4 regions of the Petrocella sp. genome follow, and region 1 is predicted to be linked to each of the others. Evidence: predicted binding sites of a transcription regulator. Region 1 holds the regulator's gene; each other region holds the start of a gene.
What was found. The regulator Rex, encoded in region 1, represses fermentation and respiration genes when NADH is low (regulators of the CRP and FNR family bind a similar motif). The targets are predictions, from matches to a motif close to ATTGTTAANTANTTAACAAT.
Positions count from the first base shown of each region.

Region 2: a site for Rex is predicted at 1,288-1,307, ahead of rsxC (electron transport complex subunit RsxC). Genes of this name have one in related genera too.
Region 3: a site for Rex is predicted at 1,717-1,736, ahead of AC6F8J_RS12385 (DRTGG domain-containing protein). Genes of this name have one in related genera too.
Region 4: a site for Rex is predicted at 1,966-1,985, ahead of AC6F8J_RS00700 (NAD(P)H-dependent oxidoreductase subunit E). Genes of this name have one in related genera too.

Region 1 is NZ_JCBCDA010000066.1:3,903-8,120, forward strand. It holds gene AC6F8J_RS07575 (NAD(P)H-hydrate dehydratase) at 1-825, opposite strand, end outside; gene acpS (holo-ACP synthase) at 806-1,192, opposite strand; gene AC6F8J_RS07585 (hypothetical protein) at 1,189-1,785, opposite strand; gene AC6F8J_RS07590 (redox-sensing transcriptional repressor Rex) at 1,966-2,598, opposite strand; gene AC6F8J_RS07595 (ATP-binding cassette domain-containing protein) at 2,769-4,218, shown strand, end outside.
Region 2 is NZ_JCBCDA010000110.1:105,899-110,116, forward strand. It holds gene AC6F8J_RS12395 ([Fe-Fe] hydrogenase large subunit C-terminal domain-containing protein) at 1-215, shown strand, start outside; gene AC6F8J_RS12400 (DRTGG domain-containing protein) at 212-547, shown strand; gene AC6F8J_RS12405 (ATP-binding protein) at 558-1,100, shown strand; gene rsxC (electron transport complex subunit RsxC) at 1,457-2,779, shown strand; gene AC6F8J_RS12415 (RnfABCDGE type electron transport complex subunit D) at 2,789-3,724, shown strand; gene AC6F8J_RS12420 (RnfABCDGE type electron transport complex subunit G) at 3,724-4,218, shown strand, end outside.
Region 3 is NZ_JCBCDA010000110.1:101,441-105,658, reverse strand. It holds gene AC6F8J_RS12395 ([Fe-Fe] hydrogenase large subunit C-terminal domain-containing protein) at 1-865, opposite strand, end outside; gene AC6F8J_RS12390 (ATP-binding protein) at 927-1,352, opposite strand; gene AC6F8J_RS12385 (DRTGG domain-containing protein) at 1,336-1,704, opposite strand; partial or broken gene hisIE (bifunctional phosphoribosyl-AMP cyclohydrolase/phosphoribosyl-ATP diphosphatase HisIE) at 1,898-2,539, opposite strand; gene hisF (imidazole glycerol phosphate synthase subunit HisF) at 2,540-3,301, opposite strand; gene hisA (1-(5-phosphoribosyl)-5-[(5-phosphoribosylamino)methylideneamino]imidazole-4-carboxamide isomerase) at 3,306-4,028, opposite strand; gene hisH (imidazole glycerol phosphate synthase subunit HisH) at 4,104-4,218, opposite strand, start outside.
Region 4 is NZ_JCBCDA010000005.1:26,791-31,008, forward strand. It holds gene AC6F8J_RS00690 (NADH-ubiquinone oxidoreductase-F iron-sulfur binding region domain-containing protein) at 1-973, opposite strand, end outside; gene AC6F8J_RS00695 ((2Fe-2S) ferredoxin domain-containing protein) at 995-1,390, opposite strand; gene AC6F8J_RS00700 (NAD(P)H-dependent oxidoreductase subunit E) at 1,411-1,887, opposite strand; gene AC6F8J_RS00705 (PHP domain-containing protein) at 2,050-2,757, opposite strand; gene uvrA (excinuclease ABC subunit UvrA) at 2,952-4,218, opposite strand, start outside.

The sequences.
Region 1 (4,218 bases):
AACCAATCCAGTACCTGTCCTATATGCGGCCATGGCAGCCATATAAGCAGCACCCGACATATCTTTGGATCCTGCGATAATCAATACTTTCCCATATGTGAACTTGTGGCCATCGGTTTTTCTTGAGGGTAAGCGTCTTATCGTATCTTGATCAATGGTTTCGTATTCAAAAACAAAACCCTCCAACACTTTCTGCGGTATCCCTATGTCAACAACCTTGAGTCGTTCACTTGCTTTTGCACCTGGGTACAGGATATTGCCAAGTTTTGGTAAGGTGAATGTAACCGTCAAACTTGCCTTTACGCACGCGCCCATGATTTTTCCATTATCACTATTAACACCGGATGGTATATCTACACTAATGACATATGCCTTCTTTTTATTTATTCTCTCTATGACTTCTAGATAACCCTCAGAAACCTCACGATTGCAACCTGTACCAAAAATAGCATCCACAATAATATCACAGTTTTGAAATAAGTGATCTAATTTTTTTTCACTGCAAACTTCATACCAAAAAAGCCCGGTTTCAATATGAGCTAAACTATCGTACATAATTTTTGCATCATTTTTAAGATGTAAGGGATTGCCAACACCAAGAACTGTTACCTTTTCGCCCCTCTGAATCAAAATTCTGGCAATGGCAAAGCCATCTCCGCCATTATTGCCAACGCCACACACAACCAGTATTGACTTGCGATTTTTAGGGACCTCATCACACACAGCCATAGCTGCATGCTCCATTAAAACTATCCCAGGGATTGCATAATCTTTGATTGTTGTCTGATCCATCAGTGCCACTTGATTACTCTTTGCTACAATCATATTTCTCTCCCAATACAACAACGGAAACCATTGATTTCGTATGTGAAACTGTAATGTGCCATTTGTCGATTCCCATTTGCTTTTCCATCTCTTTTGCCTGTCCGTACAACTTAATATAGGGTCTTCCAAGTTCATTTCTTAATATTTCTACATCTTTTAGACCAAACTCTCTAAACCCTGTCCCAAAGACTTTGGTTACAGCTTCTTTGATAGAAAAATTTGCTGCAATGGTAGATGGGTTCATTTTTCTATCCCTAAATAGATTAAGTTCCGCTTTTGTAAAATATCTCATTAAAAATTTTGGCCTAGATACTGCTTTAAGGATTCGTTCTATTTCTATCATATCATTACCTATGCCAACAATCATTCTTCACCTCCGAAGTAATGTGCATCCAATTGTTCAATAACTTCTAAACCGGCTAAATCATGTATGAATTCATAAAGCCTTGTATTCTCTTCATCCAAATCTTCTTTTTTACCAACAAGTTCTTTGACTTTATCATGTATGGTCTGAATTTCAGATTCAAGTCTTCTTTTCTTTTCTTTATTATGTATCATACGCTCATAGAAAATAATCATGCTTTCTTTAAGCAAGGTTTGATTCACTTTTTCTATTTCATGAGGTAGTTCTTGTTTTCTCTTTTCATAGGCATCAAACTTACCATTAATCTCTTGAATATGCTTATGCTTTTTTTCCAGTTCCTTTGTGCCTTCTGCGTGCTTATCGTCAAAAGCAAGGGACATACCTGAAATGATGTCATCCATCATCTTTTTTTTCAAAGCTTTGTATGCTTTATATTCTGTATTAACCTTACCCTGTTCTTTTAATAGTTTGTTCAGTTGGCTTTCTAACGTTTTTATTTTATATGGTTTTTTACCGGTGAATAAACTATGCCAATTTTGATCAAGTACGACTATGTGTTCGGATTTCTTTATCTGTATGTGAGGTTTTTTATCCATCATGACAACTCCTAACATAGTATTTGATGGTTGCATTGTAGAATAGGAACGCTAAGATATTTGTAAAAAAAGATAGAAAAAATTCTAAGCTAAGTACCATCAGCTTCAAACCATTTCCTATCTCTTATTATAACTTGACTAAGTATTGAATATATTACAAGTATATTACATTTCAAACTATTACTCAGAATCCTTAATTCGATAAGACAAAGTCATCAGACTTTCTGATAAGTGAACATTTTCAACCACCACATCATAGTTATTAATCTGTAAATCAACAGGTGCAAAATTCCATATACCTCTAATACCCCATTCGCATAGATCATTGGCTATTGCAGGTGCTTTGGTTTTTGGGACGGTTAATATGGCTATATCAATGTTATTTTCAACAACAAACTCTTTAAGTTGATCCATATCTTGTACATCCATACCCCGAACAGATATTCCTACCAATCTTGGGTTGACATCAAAAAGTCCTTTTACAACAAAACCACGCTTTTCAAAATCTGTATAATTAGCTAAAGCCTGACCTAAATTACCGGAACCTATTATAATCACACTATAGTGATTCTCAAGCCCCAAAATCTTCGCAATCTCATTATACAGGTGACTTACATTATACCCATAACCTTGCTGACCAAACCCACCGAAATTATTTAAATCCTGACGGATTTGAGAAGCTGTAACATCCATACGTTGACTTAGTTCATTTGAGGAGATTCGAACGATATCATTCTCAAGTAGTTCTCCAAGATATCTATAATATCTAGGTAATCTTTTTATAACTGCTGTCGATATTCTCTTATCTGACATATCATGGCCCCCATTCTTCCGTATCTTAATACCATTATAGCTATTTGTTAAATAACTGTCAATTCTAATTAGTATATTGTTTATTTTGTACCTTACTTTCCTTTTTCTTTTCAATGGTTCTAATTAGTGGTATGATAATGTCGAAACACAGATAAAGAAAGGATACAATCATGATATTAAGTTGTAAAAATATTACTAAATCATTTATCGTAGATACCTTATTAAAGGATATTAATTTCATTATCAATGAAGGCGAAAAAGTAGCACTCATTGGAATCAACGGTGCCGGTAAAACCACGCTTTTCAGAATCCTTACCGGTGAACTTTTAGCTGATCGTGGTTCTGTCTATAAAGCTTCTGGTAAAACATTCGGCTATTTGAAGCAAAATGCATTATCCGATTCAAATCAGTCCCTTTACAAGACTGTTTACAATGCCAACGAGCAATTGGTTCATATAAAAAATGAACTTACCGATTTAGAAGAAAAAATTCATCTTCATGAAGGTGATCTTGATTTATTAGATAAACTTAATGAAGATTATGCTAAATTACGTCATCTTTTTGAATCCATTGATGGTTATCAATATGAAAGTCTAATCAAAGGTGTTTTAAAAGGTCTAGGTTTCTCACAAGACGACTTTGATCTTGAAGTGTCTAAACTATCCGGTGGTCAGAAGACAAGGCTGGCTCTTGCGAGAGAACTCATCTTAAATCCCGACTGTCTTATGTTAGATGAACCAACCAACCATCTAGATATGGATGCCATTCGCTGGCTAGAGGGATTCTTGCAATCCTATAAAGGTACCTTATTTATCATCTCTCATGATCGTTTTTTTCTTGATCAAATTGTAAATAAAACCATAGAGATTGAAATGGGTAAAGCCATTGAATACCAAGGCAATTTCTCTGATTTTATGAAAAAGAAGGCTCATATTAAAGAAATCCAAGCTAAACACTATGATCAACAACAAAAGACCATAAAGCAACAAGAAGATGTCATTAAGAAGTTACGTTCATTTAATCGAGAAAAGTCTGCTAAAAGAGCTGAAAGCCGTGAAAAACTATTAGAAAAAGTGGAACGTCTAGACCGACCTATGGAAGTTCAGGCTGATATGCATCTTCAATTAAAACCCCGTTATGAAAGCGGGCATGATGTTATGAAAGTCATAGACCTATGTAAATCTTTTGATCGTATAGAGCTTCTAGATCATATTCAGTTCGAAATAAAAAAAGGTGAGCATATTGCACTCATTGGTGATAACGGATCAGGTAAATCAACCCTTTTTAAAATCATCAATAAAGTTATGCAAGCCGATTCTGGTCAGATTCAGCTTGGTGCAAAAGTTAAAATAGGCTACTACGACCAAGAACATCAATTGTTAAACTCAGACAATACCTTAATTGAGGAAATATCTGACGCCTACCCTACACTCACGCAAGGAGAAATTCGTAACATCTTAGCTTCCTATCTTTTTAAGAGTGATGATGTTTTTAAGCATGTTTCAAAGCTAAGTGGTGGTGAAAAAGGACGCTTAACTTTAGTTAAACTCATGCTGAGTGAAGCCAATTTCCTGATTTTGGACGAGCCTACTAACCATTTGGATTTGATTTCAAAGAGTG
Region 2 (4,218 bases), on a different contig from region 1:
TTGATGATTTACACAAAACATTACCTCGAATTGATTGTGGATCTTGTGGCGCTCCAACGTGTAAGGCTTTTGCTGAAGATGTCGTTAGAGGAGATGCAATTATTGAAGACTGTATTTTTATGTTAAGAGAAAAGGTAAGGTCCATGGCAGAGGAAATGATGTCACTTAGTGGTATTTTACCACCTTCCATTGATCAGAATAGGAGAGAATCATGACCATAAACGATGTTCAAAAAATACTAGATGCAACTGTAGTGACCCAATCAATTTATGAGAATAATAGTGTTCAATCAGGATTTGTTGGCGACTTGCTAAGTATTGTTATGGGAAAAGCGAAAGAGCAGTGCGCATGGATTACCATACAAGGCCACATTAATATCATCGCAGTCGGTACCTTGATTAATGTTGCTTGTATTATTGTTACCGAAGGCTTTAAAGTGGACGAAGATGCTATTTCAAAAGCAAATGAAGAAGATATTGTTATTATGACGACGCACTTATCCTCTTATGAATCAGCTGCCTTATTGTCTAAAAACGGTTTGGAATAGGTGTAATCTTATGAAAGAATTGTCCATGCATATATTAGATATTGCAACCAATAGTGTTCGTGGTGGTGCGAGTCAAATTCTTATATCCGTCTCTGAGGACATATACAATAATGAATTTCGCTTTGATATACAAGACAATGGAAAAGGTATTCCAGATGAGATTCTAAGTACGATCAGGAATCCTTTCACCACATCACGTACCCTTCGGAAAGTGGGTCTAGGTATACCATTATTAGATGAAAACTGTCGTCTATGTGATGGTTATTTGAAGATTGAGTCTCAAGTTAATTGTGGTACAAGGCTAAAATCTATGATGGTATATGACCACATTGATCGTCCTCCTATGGGTGATATTGTAAATACAATAATCGGACTCATCACTTCCAATGAGAACATTGATATTTGTTATAGGCATAACTATAATGAAAATAGCTTTGAAGTCAGTACGAAAGCTTTGCAGGAAGCTTTGGAAGATGTGCCTTTAACTTCAATAAGTGTAATACAATGGTTGAAAGAATATCTAACTGAATCTCTTGATGAGCTTCGAGAATAACAATAAATAATGGTTAAAGTGTTAAATTAAAAAACAAACAAAATAAAGGCACAATCCGATGGTAAAGTTAAGACGATAATGGATTGATTGTTTCCTGAATTTGTTTTTTATAAATACAGTATGTATACATAATACGCTGTAAAGTCATGTATAATGAGTCTTGGAGAAATTAAACATGATTCGTAACATTGTCAACTATGTATCAATTGTTGTGGTGAAAGTCCATTTGTATTATTATATGTACTGAGCCATGATGCATTGTATATGGGTTTAAAGACTCAAGTTAATAATAAGTCTAGGGCAGTTTTAGTTTGTAAATCAAACAGTTGCAAATAAAAACAGAATGGAGGTTGCCTATGGCAGCATTTACTTTCAAACGTGGAATTCATCCACCGGATCACAAAGAATCAACGAATCAAAAACCCATAAAAATATTAAAGCCGATTGGAGATCTAATTTTTCCAATGGCACAACATATTGGGGCACCATGTGAACCTATTGTCAAAAAAGGTGATCGTGTTTTATTAGGACAAAAAATCGCTGATTCAGAAGCATTTGTTTCTTCACCAATCTTTAGTAGTGTTTCAGGGACCGTCAAGTCCATAGAAGAAGTGGAACACCCTAATGGGTTTAAGTGCAAGGGTATTATTATTGAAAATGATCATCTCTATGAAGATGATCCAAGTTTGAATCAAGCTCATGATTATAAGAACCTGACAAACGAAGAGCTATTAGGGATTATTAAAAATGCGGGCATTGTAGGTATGGGAGGCGCGACCTTCCCAACCCATATAAAGCTTTCACCACCACCGGATAAAAAAATTGATTATATCATTTTAAATGGTGCTGAATGTGAGCCTTATTTGACGTCAGATCATCGTATTATGTTAGAAGAAACAGATCGTCTGATTGCCGGCCTTAAAGTTTTACTAAGTATGTTTAAAGATGCTAAGGGGATTATTGGTATTGAGGCAAATAAACCAGATGCTATCAAAAAAGTAACAGAAGCAGCTAAAGCAGAGCCGCGTATTGATGTGATTACATTACATACGAAGTACCCGCAAGGTGCTGAAAAACAACTCATATATGCAGCAACAAAAAGAGAAGTACCCTCTGGAAAACTACCTTTTGAAGTTGGGTGCATCGTTCAAAATGTGGATACCATTGTTGCCATTCATAGAGCGGTTGATCGTGGACGACCTTTAACGCGCAGGATTGTTACAGTTACAGGTGATGCTATTAAAGAACCTCAAAACTTTAAAGTTAGACTGGGTACCAGTTATAAGGAACTGATTGAAGCTGCAGGCGGTTTTGTTGAAGAGCCGGCCAAAATCATTTCCGGTGGACCTATGATGGGTTTTGCTATGTATACCATGGATGTTCCGATTATAAAAGGTTCTTCTTCCATTCTATGCTTAACGAAAAAAGCCATAGCAACAGAAGATGAGAGTAATTGTATGCGTTGTGGTAAATGTGTTAGCGCATGTCCAATGGGTCTTTTACCTTTTGAATTAAATAAATTTGCATTGGCACAGGTTGAAGATGAATTTGAGGCGTATAACGGTATGGATTGTATGGAATGCGGTGCATGTTCTTATATTTGTCCATCGAAAAGGCATTTACTCCAGTCCTTTAGGACAACCAAGAAACAAATCCTTACAAACAGAAGAAAATCTTAGGAGGCTCATATGTCAGATATGTATATAATTTCTTCATCACCGCATATTAAATCAAGAGATTCGATTCAAAAAACGATGTTAGATGTTTTAATTGCTTTGTCACCCGCTGCCTTTTTTGCAATTTATTATTTTGGTGTCGGTGCCTTTAGTACAATCGTTGTTTGTATCCTATCTAGTGTTTTTGCGGAATGGGGTTATACAAAACTAATGAAACAAAAAAACACTGCAATGGATTTATCTGCTGCTGTAACTGGGTTGCTGCTGGCACTTAACTTACCAAGTTCTATTCCATGGTGGGTTTCAGTTATGGGTAGTTTCTTTGCTATTATCATTGTCAAACAACTTTTTGGTGGCCTAGGACAAAATTTTATGAACCCTGCTTTGGCTGCGAGAGCTTTTCTCTTGATTTCTTTCACGGGTCTAATGACCACATGGGGATTTGTAGATGGCGTTAGTGCTGCAACACCACTTGGGATTATTAAAGAAGGTGGGCAGATGATGCCGCCACTTTTTGATACCTTTATTGGTACAATACCAGGTTCTTTAGGTGAGACTTCAGCCCTTGCTTTAATAATTGGTGGTCTGTATTTGATGGCAAGAAAAGTGATTTCATGGCGTATACCCACCATTTATATTGCTACGACGGCCATTATGGTTCTGTTATTTGGAGGAAAAGGTTTTGATTTGACTTTTTTAGGCTATCATATTTTTTCGGGTGGATTGATGATTGGTGCCTTTTTTATGGCAACAGATTATGCCTCCTCACCAACGACTCCAAAAGGACAAATCATTATGGGCTTAGGATGTGGTTTGCTGACAGCTCTAATTCGACTTTTCGGGGGGTATCCTGAAGGTGTATCATTTGCAATCTTGATTATGAATCTTTTTGTACCACTTATTGATAAATACACAGTTCCAAAATCATTTGGGGAGGTGGCAAAATAATGGCTAAACAATCAGACAACATCATTAAAAATGCTATGATTCTATTCATGATTACTGTGATTGCTGGAACACTACTTGGGTTAACTTATGAAGTTACCAAAGAACCAATTCGTATACAGCAAGAAAAACTCAAAAATAACGCATTAAAAGCCGTCGTTTTTGAGGCTACTGAATTTTCATTAATTGATTTAGAAGAAGGTTCTAGTGAACAAGGCATTGTAAATCTGTATGAAGCGACAAAAGATGGTGCAATAATTGGTTATGCTTTTGAGATGACGGCAACAGAAGGTTATGGAGGCAATATAGCTTTAATGGTCGGTATCGGCATGGATGATCAAATACTTGGTGTCGATGTCATTCGACATAATGAAACACCGGGTCTTGGTGCAAAGATTACAGAATTAGCCTTCAAATCTGAATTCGAGGGACAACCCGTTGCACCCTTAACCGTTATTAAAGGTGCGCCAACCGGTAATCCTGGTGATATAACATCC
Region 3 (4,218 bases), on a different contig from region 1:
AATCAACATCTAACTTATTGTTTTCAACTCTTTCTAAGATGGTAATGACATTTTCAATACCATCAACAGCAACCAAATTATAGACTTTTGAAGCAAGACCTTCTCCACCACTGGCAGCCCATCCAATTCCATTAGCTGAACTCATTTGAATGATTTCAATATCTTCCGGTTTCAGTTTATTAATAACCGGTATTAACTCTAAGTATATGTCTTTCATAGATATAACACCATCAACATCGCTGGTTTTAATTGTTTGAGGTTGTCTGCTATTGGTAACTTTTGCTGCGCATGGTGTTATAAAGAAAATACCGATATCTTTACTTGCAAGTCCCTGATCCATCAGATATTGTCTGGCGTAACGAGCTATAGCCTCTTTAGGTGAAATGATCGGCATAACATTATCAATTAATGAAGGGAAACGCATTTGTATTAACTTGACAATGGCTGGACATGCCGAAGATATAACTGGACGATTGATTTTACCTTCATTCAAAAGCTGTTGGCTATATGCAGTAACAACTTCTGCCGCTTTTGCAACCTCAAAAACTTCATCAAATCCAATTTTCTTAAGTGCTGTAAGCACGATATTAGGATTTCTAAGCTTTTTAAACTGAGTATATAGGGTTGGTGCCGGTATTGCAACCTTATATTTGAATTTGTTGATTTTATCCAGAGGATCGGTTAGTGCTCGTTTAGCATGACTTTTACAAACACGAATACACATACCGCAATCAATACAAAGTTCATCTGTAATTTCTGCTTTTGAATGTCTGACACGAATGGCTTCTGTTGGACAACGCTTGATACAATCCGTACAACCTATGCAACGATTCTTATCAAGGGTTACTGAATGGTAATTTCCCATAACATGATGCCTCCTATAGAACTCTTTATGACAATGACGCAACTACTAACACAATTTTTTCTTAAGCTTGTTCAGGATAGAGCTTTACTGTAATTTCAACCGTTGTTCCTTTACCTGGTTCTGATTCGATTTGAAGAATATCGGCATGTTTTTTCATATTGGCAAGCCCCATACCTGCACCAAATCCCATTTCTCTAGCCAATCTGGATGCAGTCGAGTAACCGGCCTTCATAGCAAGCTCAATATTTTCGATACCTGGTCCTTCATCTTTTAGAACTACATGTACATGATCTGGCATAATCTCAGCATCTATAACGCCGCCATGGGCATGAATAACCATATTGATCTCGGCTTCATACATGGCAACGGATATCTTCCTAATAATTTCCGGTTGTATAGCAAGTTGTTTTAAGACTTTTTTCACCTTACTGGAAGCCACACCTGCAGAAATAAACTCACCACCTTCAACATCAAAATGTAAGTTCATTATGGGCAATCTCCTCTCCTATAAGGCCGTTCTTAAACAAAAGACCTGAAGCGGTAAATAATGAGTGCTTGGTCGTCATTATCACGATGTCTCGACGATTGGCCATCTCAATTAAATCCGACCCAGGTTCTTTACCTCTTACTATGACAATTGCTTTTATATCTAACATTTCAGCGGTTCTTATAACTTGAGGATGAACCAAGCCTGTTAACAGAACAATGTTATTTTGTACATAAGCTAAAACATCACTCATTAAGTCACAACCATAACCAAAATCAATTTCTTGATTCATATCACCCTTGCCTGCAATGACTTGTGCGTCTAGAATCTCTTTAATTCGAGTAAGATGCATTCCATTACCTCCATCGTTATCATTTTAACAATCATTATCATTTACAAAGAACATTTTGTCCATTCATATGACATTGTATAACCTATGGACGTAATAGTCAAGAATATTATATGATTTTCACAAAAAAGAAGCTCATTAGGAAAGTCTTAGAAAAGATATATTGCAAAGAACTTTCCAGTAGAAAACAATTTAACTATCGCCTCTTATCAAGTTCTTTATATATATCTTCCCAATTAGCACCTTTTTCTACCATAAGTACGGTTAAATGGTATAACAAATCTGATATTTCATAAACCATTTCTTCTTTACCTTCATTTTTTGCACCAATAATAATTTCTGCCGTTTCTTCTCCGACTTTTTTTAAGATTTTATCAATCCCTTTTTCAAAAAGATAATTGGTATACGAACCCTCTTTAGGATTAACCTTTCGATCCATGACTACATCAAAGACACCACTTAAGACATCTTTTTGCTTAAAGGTATCGACTTCCAAATAGTCACCCTCATTCTTATCTAAATATCTATAGAAGCATGAATAAGCACCTGTATGGCATGCGTTACCTTCTTGGTGTACTTTAAGAAGCAACGTATCTTGATCACAATCGAGTGCAATTTCTTTAACTGTTTGATAATGACCGGATGTTTCGCCTTTAATCCATAAGGATTTACGGCTTCTGCTATAGAAAGTGGCTTTACCGGTTTCAATCGTTTTCGTATAAGCTTCTTCATTCATGTAGGCCATCATAAGCACTTGGCTTGTCATATAATCTTGCACTATAGCAGGAAGTAGACCGTCTTCCCCAAGTTTGAAATCATTAAAATTCATAATATTCTCCTATCTTCTTACAGGTATATTTTGATTATGTAAATAGTTTTTTAAATCAACTATTTCCATTTCTTTAAAGTGAAATAAAGATGCGGCGAGCGCTGCATCTGCCAGACCCTCTGTCAAAACGTCTGAAAAATGTTTCATTGTACCGGCACCACCGGATGCTATCACAGGAATGCCCACAGCTTCACTTACTGCTTTGGTCAATTGTACATCAAACCCGGCTTTTGTACCATCACAATCCATACTGGTTAATAGAATTTCCCCTGCGCCAAGAGCTTCTGCTTTTTTTGCCCACTCAATGGCATCTATATGTTTATTAATTCTACCACCATTAATATAGACATCCCATGATTTACGTTTATCGTTTCGTTTTGCGTCCATAGCGAGAACCACACATTGACTTCCGTATTTTAAAGCGGCTTCTTTAATGAGCTCCGGACGATTTACGGCCGCAGAATTAACAGCAACCTTGTCAGCGCCTGCCAGCAACATAGCTCTAAAATCTTCAACTGTTCGAATGCCGCCTCCTACTGTTAAAGGGATAAAAATCTCCTTTGCGGTTTTCTTTACCACATCCACAATGGTATCACGCCCTTCATGAGAGGCTGTTATGTCCAGAAAAACAATTTCGTCTGCCATACTTTTATTATATGCTTTGGCAACTTCTACAGGATCACCTGCATCTATGATGTTTATAAACTGAACACCTTTAACAACTCTGCCTTTATCAACATCTAAGCAAGGTATGATTCTTTTTGATAACATAGGGTCACCTACTTTCAAATTGTCGAATAGCCTTTTTCAGATTAATGGCTTTTGTGTATAGGGCTTTTCCAATAATGACACCTTCCGCCTGAATTTGAGATACTTTCTCTAGGTCTTCATAATTAGAGACGCCACCTGAAGCAATGATAGTCATACCAGTTTCTTGAATCAACTGCCTGGTCTGTTCAATATTCGGACCCAACATCATCCCATCTTTAGCAATATCGGTGTAGATTATGGTAGTTATACCCATGGATTTAACCTTCAAGCATAAATCAAGAGCGGATATGTCACTTACTTGCTCCCAACCGTGAATGGCCACCATACCGTCTTTTGCATCAATACCTACTACGATGGCCTCGTGACCGAATCTATTTACTGCTTCTGAAACAAGCTCCGAATTTTTGATGGCCACTGTGCCTAAAATGACCCTTGTAATCCCAACAGACAACCGTTCTTCAATGTCTTGAAGTGATCTTATTCCGCCACCAGTTTGCACAGGTATTTTAACGCTTTTTACAATATTAGAGATGGTCTCTCTGTTTTTCCATGTGCCATCTTGTGCGCCATCTAAATCCACAACATGAATGTAATTGGCACCGGCATCTTCCCACTGTTTAGCGACTTGGACGGGGTCCTTATCATACACCGTTTCTTTCTTATAGTCACCTTGCACAAGACGTACTGCCTGACCGTTGATAATATCTATTGCTGGATATAACCTCATAATTGTCCTCTTTCTCGGGTTAAAGTATCAAAAAGATACCGTGAATCTTAATTTTGATATTTTAACCTACCTAGTTTATAAAAAAGCAAAATTTTCTAGAATCTTCAAGCCTACATCACCGCTTTTTTCTGGATGAAATTGTAAGCCGTATATATGATCTTGTTGAGCTGCAATCTGAATATCTTTACCA
Region 4 (4,218 bases), on a different contig from region 1:
TTTCAACGTTATTTACATTCGTTGGTTTACCCCAGTAACCGGATTCAGCTGGGAATGGTGGTTTTGTAGTTGGTTCTCCACGTTCACCTTCCATTGAGTGAATCAATGCTGTTTCTTCTCCACATACGAATGCTCCTGCGCCGTAAGTCAATTCAATGTCAAATTCAAAGCCTGTTCCCATGATGTCTTGTCCTAGAAGACCATAATCTCTTGCATCACTAATGGCTTTTTCAAGACGTTTAATTGCTAAAGGGTACTCCGCTCGAATATAGACACGACCTTGTGTTGCACCTATTGCATAACCACATATTGCCATTGCTTCAATAACTGAATGTGGGTCACCTTCAAGAATTGAACGGTCCATAAAAGCACCTGGATCACCTTCATCCGCATTACAGATAACATATTTTTGGTCTGCATCATAACCTGCTGCAAATTGCCATTTAAGACCGGTAGGGAATCCTCCACCCCCACGGCCACGTAAACCGGAGTCTTTGATTAATTCGATAACATCTTCCGGTGTCATTTCTGTCAATGCTTTACCTATAGCTTGATACCCATCTCTTGCTATATAATCATCAATAACATCAGGATCAATTAAACCACAGTTTCTAAGGGCAATACGCATTTGCTTCTTATAGAAGTCCATATCCTTAGAATCAAATATAGTTTCTTTTGTATCAGGGTTGACATAAAGCAACCTTTCAACTTTTCTTCCTTTGACACAATGTTCAGTAATCATTTCTTCTGCGTCTTCCGGTTTAACTTGAACGTAAAATGTATTGTCAGGTAATATTTTAACGACAGGTCCTTTTTCGCAGAAACCAAAACAACCGGTTGTCAAAACTTGTACATCATCACTAAGATTGTTTGCTACAATAGCTTTTTCAAGATTCGTTACAATACCGTCCGCTTCGGCAGATTTACATCCTGTACCACCGCAAACCAGTACTTGTATTTTATAGTTAGCCATTTTTTAACCTCCTAACCTATTTTATTCAATTGTTTTATGGGTTTGTGGTATGATTCCGTCTACTAAAGTGCCTTCAACTATATGCTTTTCTATGATTTCCAGTGCCTTTTTTTGATCAACATTACCATAGACCACACCGTCTTGACCCGGTTGAACGACTTCTATTGTTGGCTCTGCATAACAATAACCCATACATCCTGTTTGCGTGACAACAACATTTTCTACGCCTTTTGCCGCACACTCATCTATGATATAGGTCATGATTTCTCTTGCTCCTGAAGCAATACCGCAAGTAGCCATGGCTACTCTCACTTTTACCAGGTTATCACTATTTTCACCTTTTTCTCTTAAGGCTACTTGAGATTGAACATCCTCTTTGATCTTTTTTAGATCTGCAAATGATTTTATTTTCGCCATCTGAATGCCTCCTTTATGATTTAGTAGTTGCTGATGATTTTTTTAACGTCTTCCACAGTTACACGACCATATACTTTTTCGCCTACCAATACAACCGGCGCAAGTCCACAAGCACCCACACAACGTAAAGCGTCAAGTGAAAACTTACCGTCTGCAGTGGTTTCGCCTATCTTTATACCCAACTCTTTCATAAATGCATCTTGTACCTTTTCTGCCCCTCTTACATAACAAGCAGTTCCCATACAAATAGCGATTGGATTTTCCCCTTTTGGTTCCATCGTGAAGTATGAATAGAAACTTACGACGCCAAAAACCTTAGCCGTTGATAAGTCCAACTTTTTAGCTATGAATTTCTGTACTTCCTCCGGTAAAAATCCGAAAATACTTTGTGCCTTGTGTAAGACACGAATAAGTTCGCCTTTTGTAGAAGGCATTGAATCAATATACTGTTCTAATTCATTAAATTTTTCAACAGTTAATTCAGTGTTAACAGCCATAATTTACCTCCTTAAGTATAATATTAAATAAAGTTATCTGTGTTACACTACATTTAAACTAAATCTGCTTTTTACAATATAGTTAAATCATTAACAATCTTGATAGCGAAAAATGCAGATTATGTCTCTATATTATTTTGAAGGTTTACTTCAAATAATAGTTCAATTAGGGGATTTTAGTTTTGTCAGTATCGCTTTAAGTGTTTTTTCTGATACATCGATGGTCTTTTTGCAACTACCTATATAGCCTAAATCATGTGCATCTGAGTTCTGTATAACTTGATGATTTGGATATTCTTTTATATAGAAATCTATTGCATTATGTCTAGAAATCTCTAAAGTCGGAAAATCAATGTTCTCAGGTATCATACCTAAGTTTGAGATAATACTATAGCTTGGTCGGTCTATATGGGCCGGAATGCACACCCCGTCATGATCAAGACATACCTCCACCACTTGTTCAAGGGATAAATCACATGCAAACGAAAGCAATCGATTGTTGGTTCCTATCGGATCGTCCTCATCATTAAACAGTATTTGTTCACCGAATATTTTACGATTATTCGGCCTATTGGGTAAGTGGTTATATACAATATCTTGTACCTTATTTGCTTGCTCAAGTGTTGGAAAAAGACAGACAAGATGGACTTCCTCTCTTGATTCTATCTCCATGCCAGGTATGACAATCAAATCAGATTTTAATGCAACCTTCATAACAGCTTCCACATTTTCACAGGTATTATGATCTGTTATAGCTATTACATCTACACCACATAGCTTTGACATATTAACGATATTATTTGGTGTCATGTCTTCATGACCACAGGGTGATAACGCCGTATGAATATGTAAATCATAAGAAATTTTCATAAGACCTCTCACTTTTCGTTAAATTATTGTCAATTTAAGCACAACATAGTTAATTATAGCAGATTATGTATATACTGTAAACAAATTTATCTTTTTTTAATGAATAAAACCCTTATAAATCAAGGTTTCACTCATTAAAATGGGACTGATTTTTATTATCATTTAGGATCAAACTTATCTTACTTAGATCGTATTCATTTTTTCTCAAAATCTATATGCTTTTTTAAAACCTTTTTTAAAAATTGTCCCGTGTATGACAAATCAATGTCAGCAACTTCTTCCGGTGTTCCAATGGCAACAATGCTTCCTCCTCGATCGCCGCCTTCCGGCCCTAGGTCAATAACATAATCTGTTGTTTTAATTACCTCCAAATTATGTTCTATGACAATCACCGTATTACCGGAATCTACTAAAGATTGAAGGATTTTAATAAGTTTGTGGACATCTGCAAAATGTAATCCTGTTGTTGGTTCATCTAATATATAGACTGTTTTACCTGTACTTCTTTTACTCAACTCTGTTGCTAATTTTACTCTTTGAGCTTCTCCACCGGATAGAGTTGTAGAGGGTTGACCTAATTTAATATAGGATAATCCTACATCATTAAGGCAGTCTAATTTTCTTCTGACTTTGGGTATATGTTCGAAAAAATGTATCGCATCTTCAACCGTCATATCTAAGACTTCTGAGATGTTTTTCCCTTTATATTTGATTTCTAAGGTTTCTCTATTGTATCTTTTACCATGACACACTTCACAAGGAACATAAATATCTGGAAGAAAATGCATTTCTATCTTATTGATACCGTCACCCCGACAAGCTTCACAACGTCCACCCTTCACATTGAAACTAAACCTACCTTTTTGATAACCTTTCATTTTGGCATCCACGGTTTTTGCAAAGATATCTCGAATTGGATCAAATAGTCCTGTATAAGTTGCCGGATTAGACCTAGGCGTTCTTCCAATTGGAGATTGATCAATATCAATGACTTTATCAAGGTATTCAAGACCTTGAATATCTTCATGCCTACCCGGCTTCATTTTAGCTCTATTTAGATCTCTTGCTAATCTCTTATAGAGAATTTCATTAATCAAGGAGCTTTTACCCGAACCGGAGACGCCTGTTACTGCCGTCAAAACACCAAGAGGTATGCTAACATCAATATTTTTCAGATTATTTTCAGATGCGCCCTTCACTACTAGCCAATCAACACCGACCGGACGTCTTTTTTTAGGAACAGCTATTCTTCTTCTCCCACTTAAGTAAGCACCCGTTATTGATTCTTTGTGTGCCATTATCTCCTCAGCAGTTCCAACAGCAACAATTTCTCCACCATGGACACCGGCTTTAGGGCCAATATCTACAACACAATCCGCTTCAAACATTGTATCTTCATCATGCTCTACAACAATTAAAGTGTTTCCCATATCTCTTAGATGTTTTAATGTAGACAGTAAT